DNA from 3 places in the Bradyrhizobium sp. USDA 3262 genome. Region 1 is predicted to be linked to each of the others. Evidence: predicted binding sites of a transcription regulator. Region 1 holds the regulator's gene; each other region holds the start of a gene.
What was found. Region 1 encodes PhoB, which activates phosphate uptake and scavenging genes when phosphate is short. Its sites were predicted from a motif close to TGTCATNNANCTGTCAT; they were not measured.
Positions count from the first base shown of each region.

Region 2: a site for PhoB is predicted at 2,144-2,160, ahead of ACVWYP_RS29465 (glycerophosphodiester phosphodiesterase family protein). Genes of this name have one in related genera too.
Region 3: a site for PhoB is predicted at 2,184-2,200, ahead of ppk2 (polyphosphate kinase 2). Genes of this name have one in related genera too.

Region 1 covers NZ_JBSSCT010000001.1:2,045,668-2,049,653, reverse strand. The annotation lists gene ACVWYP_RS09440 (IS110 family RNA-guided transposase) at 250-1,191, shown strand; gene phoB (phosphate regulon transcriptional regulator PhoB) at 1,271-1,981, opposite strand; gene phoU (phosphate signaling complex protein PhoU) at 2,128-2,844, opposite strand; gene pstB (phosphate ABC transporter ATP-binding protein PstB) at 2,952-3,770, opposite strand; gene pstA (phosphate ABC transporter permease PstA) at 3,767-3,986, opposite strand, start outside.
Region 2 covers NZ_JBSSCT010000001.1:6,251,997-6,255,982, forward strand. The annotation lists gene ACVWYP_RS29445 (NIPSNAP family protein) at 1-279, opposite strand, end outside; gene ACVWYP_RS29450 (ArsR/SmtB family transcription factor) at 397-1,092, shown strand; gene ACVWYP_RS29455 (GCG_CRPN prefix-to-repeats domain-containing protein) at 1,392-1,655, shown strand; gene ACVWYP_RS29460 (twin-arginine translocation signal domain-containing protein) at 1,725-2,021, opposite strand; gene ACVWYP_RS29465 (glycerophosphodiester phosphodiesterase family protein) at 2,362-3,609, shown strand; gene ACVWYP_RS29470 (cupin domain-containing protein) at 3,753-3,986, shown strand, end outside.
Region 3 covers NZ_JBSSCT010000001.1:3,888,087-3,892,072, forward strand. The annotation lists gene ACVWYP_RS17830 (transporter substrate-binding domain-containing protein) at 11-889, opposite strand; gene ppk2 (polyphosphate kinase 2) at 1,155-2,018, opposite strand; gene ACVWYP_RS17840 (fumarylacetoacetate hydrolase family protein) at 2,266-3,438, shown strand; gene ACVWYP_RS17845 (hypothetical protein) at 3,692-3,922, shown strand.

The DNA of each region.
Region 1 (3,986 bases):
CGAAAGCCGGGACCCATAACCACTAATGCGTGTTGTTAGAAAGCCGTCTGGCCCCGTGCCGATTACGCCGGCCGCGGCGTATGGGTCCCTGTGTCTTGGAAGTCTGTCAGGATGAGGGTGGGCGGGAAGCCGTTGGGTCCTTGGCGCTTGACGCCGTGAGCCGGCTCGGTCTCCCGCCCGTTCCATCTATCAACCTGAACAGTTGCACGAGGCTGCGCCAACAGACCTCGCATCACAGGGACAGGCACCGTGATCATAGCTCTTCGTTACGTCGGAATCGACATCTCCAAAGACCACCTCGACATCTTTGATGAGGCTGACGGCGTGCCGAGGCGCATTGCCAACGCGCCACAGGCCATCACACAGCAGGTGGCGCGTTGGCAATGCGATGCGCTGGTGGTCTTCGAGGCGACGGGTATCTATGACCTCGCGCTTCGCGAGGCGCTGCGTCAGGCCGGGATCCAGTTCGCACGGATCAACCCGGCCCGTGCCCGCGACTTTGCACGGGCCAGCGGCCTACTCGCCAAGACCGATCCGATCGATGCGCGGATGCTGGCGGCCTTTGCGCGGGCCATGCAACCCGCCCCCGAGCAGGTCGCCGATCCTGCACGGGGCGCCTTGGCGAGGCTTGCAAAACGGCGGGATCAGCTGGTCCTCATGCGCGCCCAGGAGAAGAACCGGCGCAGCGAGGCCGACGATCGCGCCATGGCCGAACGCATCGGCCGCCTCATCGAGGTCCTCGACAGCGAGATCGCCGAGATCGAGGCCGACATCAGCGCATTGATTAAAGCCGAAGCGGAGATCGCGGACGATGCGAAGTTAATGCGTTCGCTGCCCGGCGTGGGTCCCGTGGCCTGCATGCAGCTCATCGCGCAGATGCCGGAACTCGGGCGGGTCGGACCGAAACAACTCGCAGCGCTCGCTGGCCTTGCTCCCTTCAACGTCGACAGCGGCGCCTTCCGCGGCAAGCGCAAGATTGCGGGCGGCCGAAAGCGCGTTCGTGACGCCCTCTATATGGCGGCCCTCAACGCAGTTCGCAGAGCAGATCCGTTCAAGGCCTTCTATGCACGACTGCGACAGGCGGGAAAACCAGCCAAACTCGCCCTCATCGCCGTCGCCAGGAAGCTGCTCACGGTCCTCAATGCCATGATGCGAGACCGAAAGCCGTACCTGCAGACCAAACCAACATAACAGTTGCCGGCTCCCGTGCGCAATTGCGCACTAGGCCGGGACGACACCGTGCTACGGGATATGAATCCCGCAACGGCCATTACGGCTGCGGCTCGGCCTTGGCAAAGCGGTCGTCGAGCGCGTAGCCGGCGCCGCGCACGGTGCGGATCGGATCCTGCTCGCGGCCCGGATTGAGCAGCTTGCGCAGGCGGCCGATATGCACGTCGACGGTGCGTTCATCGATGTAGATGTCGCGGCCCCAGACGCTGTCGAGCAGTTGCTCGCGGCTGAACACGCGGCCGGGATGCTCGAGGAAGAATTCGAGCAGGCGATACTCGGTCGGCCCGAGATCGATCGGGCGGCCCGAGCGCGCCACGCGGCGCTTCTCGCGGTCGAGCTCGATGTCGCCATAGGTCAGCACGGTTGCAAGCCGCTCCGGGCTCGCGCGGCGCAAGAGGCCCTTCACCCGCGCCAGCAGCTCCGGCACCGAGAACGGCTTGACGATGTAATCGTCGGCGCCGGTGGCAAGCCCGCGCACGCGCTCGCTTTCCTCGCCGCGCGCGGTCAGCATGATGATCGGAAGCTGCTTGGTCTCGGGCCGCGCCCGCAGGCGGCGGCACAGCTCGATGCCGGACAGGCCCGGCAGCATCCAGTCGAGGACCACGAGGTCGGGAACGCGCTCCTTCAGCCTCGTGTCGGCATCGTCGCCGCGCCCCACCGTCTCGACATCGTAGCCTTCCGCATCGAGGTTGTAGCGCAACAGCGTCGTCAGCGCTTCCTCGTCTTCGACTACCAGAATGCGTGCGCTCATCGGTTTAAGTTCTTTCTCTGTGGTGATCCGTTGCCCAGACGCAAACCGAAACGCTTACTTCCTTGAGCATAGTCCCCGCGGAAACGAATTGTCGCGAGGATCGTCCAGTTTCACTCTTGCCGGTTTCGCGCTTGCCGATGATGCCTTCAGTTGCCCGGCACCGTGGTGGCAAAAGTGGTCATGTCCCCCTTCGGGCGCTTGTCGGTGATCTGCTGGCCCTCGATCATGTAGAACACGGTCTCTGCGATATTGGTAGCGTGATCGCCGATCCGCTCGATGTTCTTGGCGCAGAACATCAGATGGATGCAGAACGAGATGTTGCGCGGATCTTCCATCATGTAGGTGAGCAGTTCGCGGAACAGCGAGGTGCAGATCGCATCGACCTCCTCGTCGCCCTTCCAGACGTTCATCGCCGCCGGCAGGTCGTGCGCGGCGTAGGCGTCGAGCACCGACTTGACCTGCGACAGCACGAGGTCGGTCATGTGCTCGAGGCCGCGGATCAGCTTCAGCGGCTGGAAATCGCTCTCCAGCGCCGCGACACGCTTGCCCATGTTCTTGGCGAGGTCGCCGATCCGCTCGAGGTCGGTGGCGACGCGCATCGCGCTGACGATCTCGCGCAGGTCGATCGCCATCGGCTGGCGGCGCGCGATCGTCAGCACCGCGCGCTCTTCGATGTTGCGCTGCAGATTGTCGATCTCGATGTCGGCGGCGACCACGCGCTTGCCGAGCGCGACGTCGCGACGGATCAGCGCGTCGACCGACTCGGTAATCATCCGCTCGACCAGGCCGCCCATCTCGGCGACCAGGCGGGTCAACTCCTGCAGGTCGCTGTCGAATGCCTTGGCGGTATGTTCAGAAGCCATCGCTTGTCTCCCTCAAACCATGATCCCGGGGATCATGGTTTCGTGTCCTGAATTTTAGCATGCCCTGATCGGAAAACCGGTTTCCACTTTTCCGGATCATGCGCCGGTCAACCGAACCGGCCGGTGATGTAGTCCTGGGTGCGCCGATCGCTCGGTGAGGTGAAGATCTTGTTGGTGTCGTCGAACTCGATCAGCTCGCCGAGATACATGAAGGCGGTCTTGTCGGAGACGCGCGCCGCCTGCTGCATGTTGTGGGTGACGATCGCGATCGTGTAGTCCTCGGAGAGCTCCTGGATCAGCTCCTCGACCTTGGCGGTCGAGATCGGGTCGAGCGCCGAGCACGGCTCGTCGAACAGGATCACCTCGGGGCGCACCGCCACGGTGCGCGCGATGCACAGGCGCTGCTGCTGGCCGCCGGAGAGCGACAGGCCGGACGCGTTCAGCTTGTCCTTGACCTCGTTCCACAGCGCGCCGCCGCGCAGCGCCTTCTCGACCCGGTCGTCCATCTCGGACTTCGAGATCTTCTCGTAGAGGCGGATGCCGAAGGCGATGTTCTCGTAGATCGTCATCGGGAACGGCGTCGGCTTCTGGAACACCATGCCGACCCGCGCGCGCAGCAAGTTGAGGTCGAGCTTGGGGTCGAGAATGTTGGTCTGGTCCAGCATCAGCTGGCCGACCGCGCGCTGGCCCGGATAGAGGTCATACATCCGGTTGAAGATGCGCAGCAGGGTCGACTTGCCGCAGCCGGACGGGCCGATGAACGCCGTGACGCGGTTGGTGCCGAGCGTCAGGTTGATGTTCTTCAGCGCGTGGTGCTCGCCGTAATAGAAATTGAGATTGCGCACCGTGACTTTCGGCGGCGCTTCAGGCAGCGGAACCTGGGGAACGTGGCCCGCGGCAGTCGTGGAGACGGAAAGCTCGGTCATTTTGCGGCCCTTTCGGCACCAAGGATACGCGCGCCGATATTCAACGCGAGCACGGTGAATGTAATGAGCAGCGCACCGCTCCACGCCAGCTCTTTCCAGTAGGCGTAGGGGCTCTGCACGAAGTTGTTGATGGTCACCGGCAGGTTGGCCATCGTCTTGGTCAGATCCAGGCTGAAGAACTGGTTCGACAGCGCGGTGAACAGCAGCGGCGCGGTC
Region 2 (3,986 bases), 4.2 Mb from region 1:
TTCCTCGGCGAGGATGAAACGGTTTTCTTCCGCGAAGTTGAAGTTCGCGACGCCCTCCTTGTCCTGGCGCAGCCGCGCGCGATAGGCCTCATAGGCGGCAAGGCTTTCGAACGAAATCAGCGCGAAGCCGATGTTGTTGGTTCCCTCATGCGGCATCCAGTAGCCGATGAGATCGCCGCCGCAGCGCGGGATGATCGAGAGCCAGTTCCGCGAATACTCCTCGAACATCGCGCGCTTGAACGGATCGAGCTGGTAGCGGATGAAGACGGTGACGGTCATTGATGGCCTCCGGTAATGTTTCCGCCATTGCGAGCGTCAGCAAAGCACTCCTCGCAATGACGGCACGGTGGACAATAGCGGCTTGTCCGACCTCGATGCTTCGGCTATCATCGAACTATGAAAGCAGGACCCGACATCTCCCGGATCGCCGCACTGGTCGGCGATCCCGCACGCTGCAACATGCTGACCGCGCTGATGACCGGCAGGGCGTTGACCGCGAGTGAGCTCGCGCAGGAGGCCGGCATCACTCCGCAGACGGCGAGCTCACATCTTGCCAAGCTCGAGGCCGGCGGGCTGATCGAGCCCGAGAAGCAGGGCCGCCACCGCTACTACCGCCTCTCTGACCCCGACGTCGCCGACGTGCTGGAAGGCCTGCAGGGCATCGCCGCCCGCGCCGGCCATATGCGGGTGCGCACCGGGCCGAAGGATCCGGCGCTGCGCCGCGCCCGCATCTGCTACGACCATCTCGCCGGCGATCTCGGCGTGCAGATGCTCGACAGCATGAAGCGGCAGAAGCTGGTCCGCCAGAGCAAGCAGGCGATCGAGCTCACCGGCGAAGGCAAGCGCTTCATGGCCGAGGAGTTGCAGATCGACGCCGATGCGCTGACGCATCCGCGCCGTCCGGTGTGCAAGGCCTGCCTCGACTGGAGCGAGCGGCGGCATCATCTCGCCGGCACACTCGGTGCTGCCATGATGGACCGCTTCACTGAACTGAAATGGGCCGCGCGCGATGCTGCGCCGGGCAGCCGCGTGGTCAATTTTTCGCGCAACGGCGAGAAGCGATTCGCTGCGCTGTTCGGCCCGGACCAATAGCGGCGCGCCTTCCGGCAAGCATCGATGAACCGGCGGTCTCGCTTGCCTCGCCTTCCGATGCATTTTCGCACGCTCGCCATTACCGCGCGGCTGTCACGTCTGCGAAATATTTCGAAGTGATGCTGAGCCGACTTGCGGCGCCCTGACGCAGCTGTGAGCTGCAACATTCATGTCGCATTCAGGCCGCAACATTATGGTCGGCGACATCGGGCACGGCTTCTGCAATGATCCCGCCGGGCGAATCGGTAGACGAAAGTTTGTTGCGGTGCCGCAGCGCGGCCCAATAAAAAGGAGAAGACATGAAGTATCTTTTTGCTGCAGCAGTTTTGCTGACGACCGCATTCGCCGGCATCAGCGCCGCTGATGCGGCCGGTGGCTGCGGCCCCGGCTGGCACCGTGGTCCCTATGGCGGCTGCGTCAGGAATCGCGGCGTCGTCGTCGCACCGGGCGCCGTCGTCGTGCGTCCGCCGGTCGTGGTCGAGCGCCCCGTCGTGGTGGCGCCGCGCGTCCGCGCCTGCCCCTACGGTTTTGCCTGGCGCTACGGCCGTTGCCGCCCGATCTGATCGCTGCACATTTCGAACTAACAAAACCCCGCCGGTAGCGGGGTTTTTCTTTTCGTCATGGAGTCGATATCACCAGCGGCGCCAGTGATGACGGCGCCAATGGTGGCGGCGCCAGCCCCAATGCCTGCGGTGCCAGTGCCGGTGACGCCAACCCCAGTGGCGATGATGCCAGCGTACTTGCTCGGGCTTCATGCGGCCGACCTCCTCGCCCGTGGTGACGGCCGGATGCGCTTCGCCCGCCGCCGGCGCGCGTGCGTCTTGGTTGAGGGGTAGCGGCGCGAGCGGCGCCGCCTGCGCCGTCGCTGCGAAGGTGACGGCTCCGGCGGCGACACCGAAGGCCATCTTCAGAAAATCCCGGCGTTCCATGAGCGTTTCCCTCTGTTGCTGAGCTGGACCAACTGCAGCAGCGAGTTTTTGCCTCGCGACCTGAACACTCGCTGAACCGCGCGTTCACGTTTGATGGAACTCGAGGGTCGTCGACGTCGTGACGTCACGCAACCATCATGCCGCCGTTGCCTCCTCCGCCAGCACCAGGAGATCGCGCGTACGCGTCACCTCCGGCCAGTCACGGTTGAAGTCGGCGACCAGCCGCTTCATGTGATCGCTGTTCAGCGCGCTCCCTCCATGGTTTCATTTCGCGCAGGCGGCCGGCATATGCTCCGTGATATGTCGGCCTGCTGACAATGCCTGATCAGGGGGATCACCCATGCTTGCCCGCCACCGCACCGCCCTGCTCTCGTTCCTGCTCGCCCTCGGCGCCGCGCTGCCCGTCGCCGCCGGGGAGATCGCGCTGCCGCGCGAGGCGCAGCTCGGGCCGCGCCCGTTCTATCTGGTCGACAAGATGAAGGACGGGCCCCTGAAGCAGCAGCTCGGCCAATGCACCGGACCGTTCCACAAGACCGATTTTTCGATTGGCCATCGCGGCGCCGCGCTGCAATTTCCCGAGCATAGCCGCGAATCCTATCTCGCCGCCGCACGGATGGGCGCCGGCGTGATCGAATGCGACGTCACCTTCACGCGGGACCGCCAGCTGGTGTGCCGGCACTCGCAATGCGACCTGCACACCACGACCAACATCCTGACGGTGCCGGATCTCGCCGCAAAATGCACGCACCCCTTCAGCCCGGCCGACCCCGCCACCGGCAGGAAGGCATCGGCGAAATGCTGCACCAGCGACATCACGCTCGCCGAATTCAAGCGGCTCACCGCGAAAATGGACGGCTTCAATCCGGATGCGAGGACGCCCGAGGAGTACCAGAAGGGCACGCCGCGCTGGCGCACCGACCTCTATGCCAATTCCGGCACGCTGATGAGCCACGACGAGAGCATCGCCTTGATCAGGAGTCTCGGCGCAAAATTCACGCCCGAGCTGAAGGCGCCGGAAGTGGCGATGCCGTTCGACGGCGACTACACCCAGGAGACATATGCGACCCAGATGCTCGCCGCCTACAAGGCCGCCGGCATTCCGCCGAGCGACGTGTTCCCGCAGAGCTTCAGCCTCAAGGACATCCTCTATTGGGTGAAGACCGAACCCGATTTCGCGAGCCAGGCGCTCTATCTCGAAGACCGCTACGAGAAAGCAGGCCTCGATCCGAACCGGCCGGAGACCTGGAAGCCGTCCATGCAGGAATTGAAGGCCTCCGGCGTCGCGATCCTGGGGCCGCCGATCTTCGCGATGCTGGCGCTGAACGACAAGGGCGAGATCGTCCCGTCGGCTTACGCCAGGGCGGCGAAAGCGGCCGGCCTCGATCTGATCGGCTGGTCGCTGGAGCGCGACGGCCCGCTGAACAAGGGCGGTGCGTTCTACCACAAATCGGTGAAGGCGGCGATCGACCGCGACGGCGACACGCTGAGCGTGCTCGACGTGCTGGCAAAACAGGTCGGCGTTCGCGCGATGTTTTCCGACTGGCCGGCGACGACCACATTCTATGCGAACTGCATGGGGATGAAGTGAGGTCTTGCCGGGCGCGTTACGGCTGCCCCGCCCTACGCACCGTGCGCGCTCGCCATGACCATTCCGGCCGTTCCGCGCGCGGCAGAGCAGGACTAGCATCATCGCCTTCCCGCCCGACGGGACAACACCACAGGGAGGCCGCCATGAAGCCAGGACAACCGGTCAAGGACGCCAGCCATCTCTACGAAGTCGAGCGCCGCGCCCAGCACGCCGCCCGCCCCGGCTTCCGCATCATGGAGCTGCAACTCTCGCCGACCCAGAAGGTGCCGTGGCACACCCACAGCAACATCTCCGACACCTTCTATGTGCTGGAGGGCCAGATGCGGCTGTTCCTGCAGGAGCCGAAGGAAGAAGTGAACCTGAAGGTCGGCGAAGTC
Region 3 (3,986 bases), 1.8 Mb from region 1:
TAGAGACCCCTCAAATACTCAACTCCACCGGCACATCCTCGGGCTTGACGCCGGCGAGGCCGAGGCCCTTGACGAACCATTCGCGCATCTGGCCGATGCCGCGGTTGTAGTCGATCCACACCGAGAGGAAATCGCGCCAGCGCTTGTCGGCTTCGCGCCGTACCGCGGTGCCGCTCGCGATCGTCACTGACGGCGAGGCCAGGATCTTGTAGGTGCCGAGGTTCGGGTTCTTGGCGATCGCGGTCAGCCCGAGCACCAGCGCGTTGACCACGCAATCGACGCGGCCCGACGACATTTCCAGCATCACCTCGTCGCGCGACTTCAGCGACTTGATGGTGGCGTTCGGCGCAAAGCGGCGCGCCACCGCCTCGTTGGCCGAGCCGACGTCGACCGCGATCTTCACCTCGGGCTTGTTGATGTCGGCCCAGGTCTTGGCTTCCAGCCCCTTCTTCAGCATCGCGCCGAACGGATGCGGGAACACCAGATTGGTGAAATCGACCACCAGCGCGCGCTGCGGGGTCGGGTTGAGCGCGAAGCCGAGGTCGATCTTGTTGGCCTGCAGATCAAGAATTGAATTGCCGTAGGTCGACTCGACATATTCCAGCTTGACGTCGAGCAGTTTGGCCAGATCGTTGGCCATCTCGATCGAGAAGCCGGACCAGGTGCCCGAGGCGAGGTCCTTGTTGAAATAGGGCAGCTCGCCCGGCAGCACCGCGATCCGCAGCACCTTGCTGGCCCGGATGCGATCCAGCGTGTTGTCGGCTGGCGCCTGCGCCGCGGCCGGGGTTGCCATCGCGGCCGCGAGCGCCGCGCCGCTGCCGATCCCGAGCGCATAGCGCAGCGCGTCGCGGCGATTTTCGGAGATTTTGATGTCGTCGGATTGAGTCAAGCGGGCCTCCCTGCACCAGATCGGGGGAAGCCTAGCGTCGGTACCCGGTGCCAGCAAGTGCGTGCGCCTGCACCATTGGTAGGCGATCGCGGTGCTCATTTCTTCACCTCGCCCCGCTCGCGGGGAGAGGTCGGATTGCATCGCAGATGCAATCCGGGCGAGGGGAGTCTCCGCGAGTGCAACGCTCACCGCGTATGCGGAAGCGGCCCCTCACCCCGACCCTCTCCCCGTAAGAACGGGGAGAGGGGGTGAGAGCGTGCTCCGATCAATACCGTCCCGGCACGTACATCTCCGGCGGGATCGGGCCGCGGTGGTAGTCGGGGTTGCGCACCCGCGGCGGCAGCATCACCGGCTGGTGGGTGACCGCCTGATAGGGGATCTGGCTCAAGAGATGCGAGATGCAGTTGAGCCGGGCGCGCTTCTTGTCGACGGCATCGACGATCCACCACGGCGAGTCCTGCAGATGCGTGCGTTCCAGCATCGTCTCCTTGGCCTTGGTGTAGAGCTCCCAGCGGGTCCGCGCCTCGACGTCCATCGGGCTCAGCTTCCACTGCTTCAGCGGATCCTGGATCCGCATCGAGAAGCGGAACGCCTGTTCCTCGTCGGTGATCGAGAACCAGTATTTCAGGAGGACGGTGCCGGAACGGATCAGCATGCGCTCGAAATCCGGCACCGAGTTGAAGAATTCCTCATACTGCTCGTCGCTGCAGAACCCCATCACCTTCTCGACGCCGGCGCGGTTGTACCAGCTGCGGTCGAACAGCACGATCTCGCCGCCGGCCGGCAGATGCGAAACATAGCGCTGGAAGTACCATTGCGTGCGCTCGCGCTCGTTCGGCGCCGGCAGCGCCGCGATCCGGCAGACCCGCGGATTGAGCCGCTGGGTGATGCGCTTGATCACGCCGCCCTTGCCGGCGGAATCGCGGCCCTCGAACAGCACCACGACCTTCTTCTTCTCGTGCTGCACCCAGTCCTGCAGCTTGACCAGCTCGCCCTGCAGCCGCAGCAATTCGCGGAAGTAGAACTTGCGGTCGATCGACGGCCTGCCGGCGGCGCCGTCATGGTCGAGCTCGTCGAGCCTCATGTCGTCCAGCTCGAGCTCGAGTTCCTCGTCGAGGCTGTCGGCCATCTCCTGATGGATGCGGGCGCGCAAGGCTTCGTCGCGCAAGGCTTCATCCCGCAAGACTTCATCCCGGGAGGCTTCGTCGGTGAGGGCGGAGGTCGTCATGAAGGTCCGTCTTTCAGTGTGTTAGATGGATCGGACGGCAGCATTGACGGGCGATGTTACCCCTCTATGACAATGCCATGACCGCTGTTTCACGCCGCCGGGCGGACTGTGCTAACAAGCCGACAAAACCAAAAAGGGAGATGTGCCGATGATTTCGCTCACGCCAAAAGACGTCCTGCCGGAGGACGGCACCGCCGGCACGCTGGTCGGACGAGTCTGGCTGCCGCAGGCCGGCGGGCCGGCTGTCGCCGCGGTTCGGGCAGATGGCGTGTTCGACGTCACGGCGCGGTTCCCGACGGTGAGCGCGCTCTGCGAGGAAAGCGATCCCGCGGCCGCGCTGCGCGCCACGCGCGGCGAGCGGATCGGCGATTTCGAGGCGATCCTCGCCAACACCCCGCCCGACGGCCGCGACAAGGCCAGGCCGCATCTGCTGGCGCCGGTCGATCTCCAGGTGCTGAAGGCCGCCGGCGTCACTTTCGCGATCTCGATGCTGGAGCGCGTGATCGAGGAGCGGGCGCGCGGCAATCCGTCCTCGGCGGAGGCGATCCGCAAGGAGGTGGTGCGCCTGGTCGGCGACGATCTCTCCAAGCTGAAGCCCGGTTCCGAGCAGGCGATGAAACTGAAGCAGGTGCTGATCGATCAGAATGCCTGGAGCCAGTATCTCGAGGTCGGCATCGGTCCCGACGCCGAAGTGTTCACCAAGGCGCCGACGCTGTCCTCGGTCGGGTCAGGCATGGACGCCGGGCTGCATCCGAAGTCGACCTGGAATAATCCGGAGCCGGAGGTCGTGCTTGTTGTCTCCGCCGCCGGCAAGATCGTCGGCGCCGCGCTCGGCAACGACGTCAATCTGCGCGACTTCGAGGGGCGCTCGGCGCTCTTACTGTCGAAGGCCAAGGACAACAACGCGTCCTGCGCAATCGGCCCGCTGCTCCGGCTGTTCGACCAGACCTTCTCGCTCGACGATGTCAGGAAGATGGATGTCGGCCTGACCGTGACGGGCGCAGACGGCTTCGTGCTCGAGGGCCATTCCTCGATCAGCAAGATCAGCCGCGATCCGACCGATTTGGTCGCCCAGACCATCGGCTCCGTGCATCAATATCCCGATGGATTTGCGCTGTTCCTCGGCACGATGTTCGCGCCGGTCAAGGACCGCGACGCCAAGGGCGAGGGTTTCACCCACAAGCGCGACGACATCGTCACCATCGCCGCGCCGCAGCTCGGCAAGCTGGTCAACCGGATGCGGGGCAGCGACGAGTGCGAGCCCTGGACCTTCGGTGTCGGCGCGCTGATGAAGAACCTCGCACAGCGCAAGGTGCTGTGAGGAGAAGATACTAATCCATCGTGAGGTTAGCACGCTCGTCGGGCTCCCTCCCCCCTTGCGGGGGAGGGTGGGGAGAGGGGGGGCCCCAGGGCGAGATGTTCGATCACACCGGGCTCCGTAGCGCACGTGCCCGCGCGGGTCGGTCGCTGTTTTTAAAGGTGCGCCCTTTATGATGTGCTACTGTTCGCTGAAGCGGTCGGCATTGTCGAACATGTTCAGAAACCTGCGCGGCAGATCGACCGTGTGACGCAACTTGAGCGCGCTAAAACACGTGGAATTTGCCGCTTTTTCCTGGCTTTATGTGAACCAGTTCATCCTCGTTCGCGCCGGTCCGCTCCAGCATATCGGCTCGACGCGAACAGAAGGAGTCGCGGACATGAGCGAGCAGCCATCAAACGGAATGCCCAATTGGCTCACCACCGATATGCTGGTCATTGCCGTCTCACTGGCCATCATCGTGATTGGAATATGGATCGCGCCGTAGCCTGGTCGTCGCGGCGAGGCCGTCCAGCCGGGCAGGGCGCCAGCGCCAATCACTGAGTTGCCCG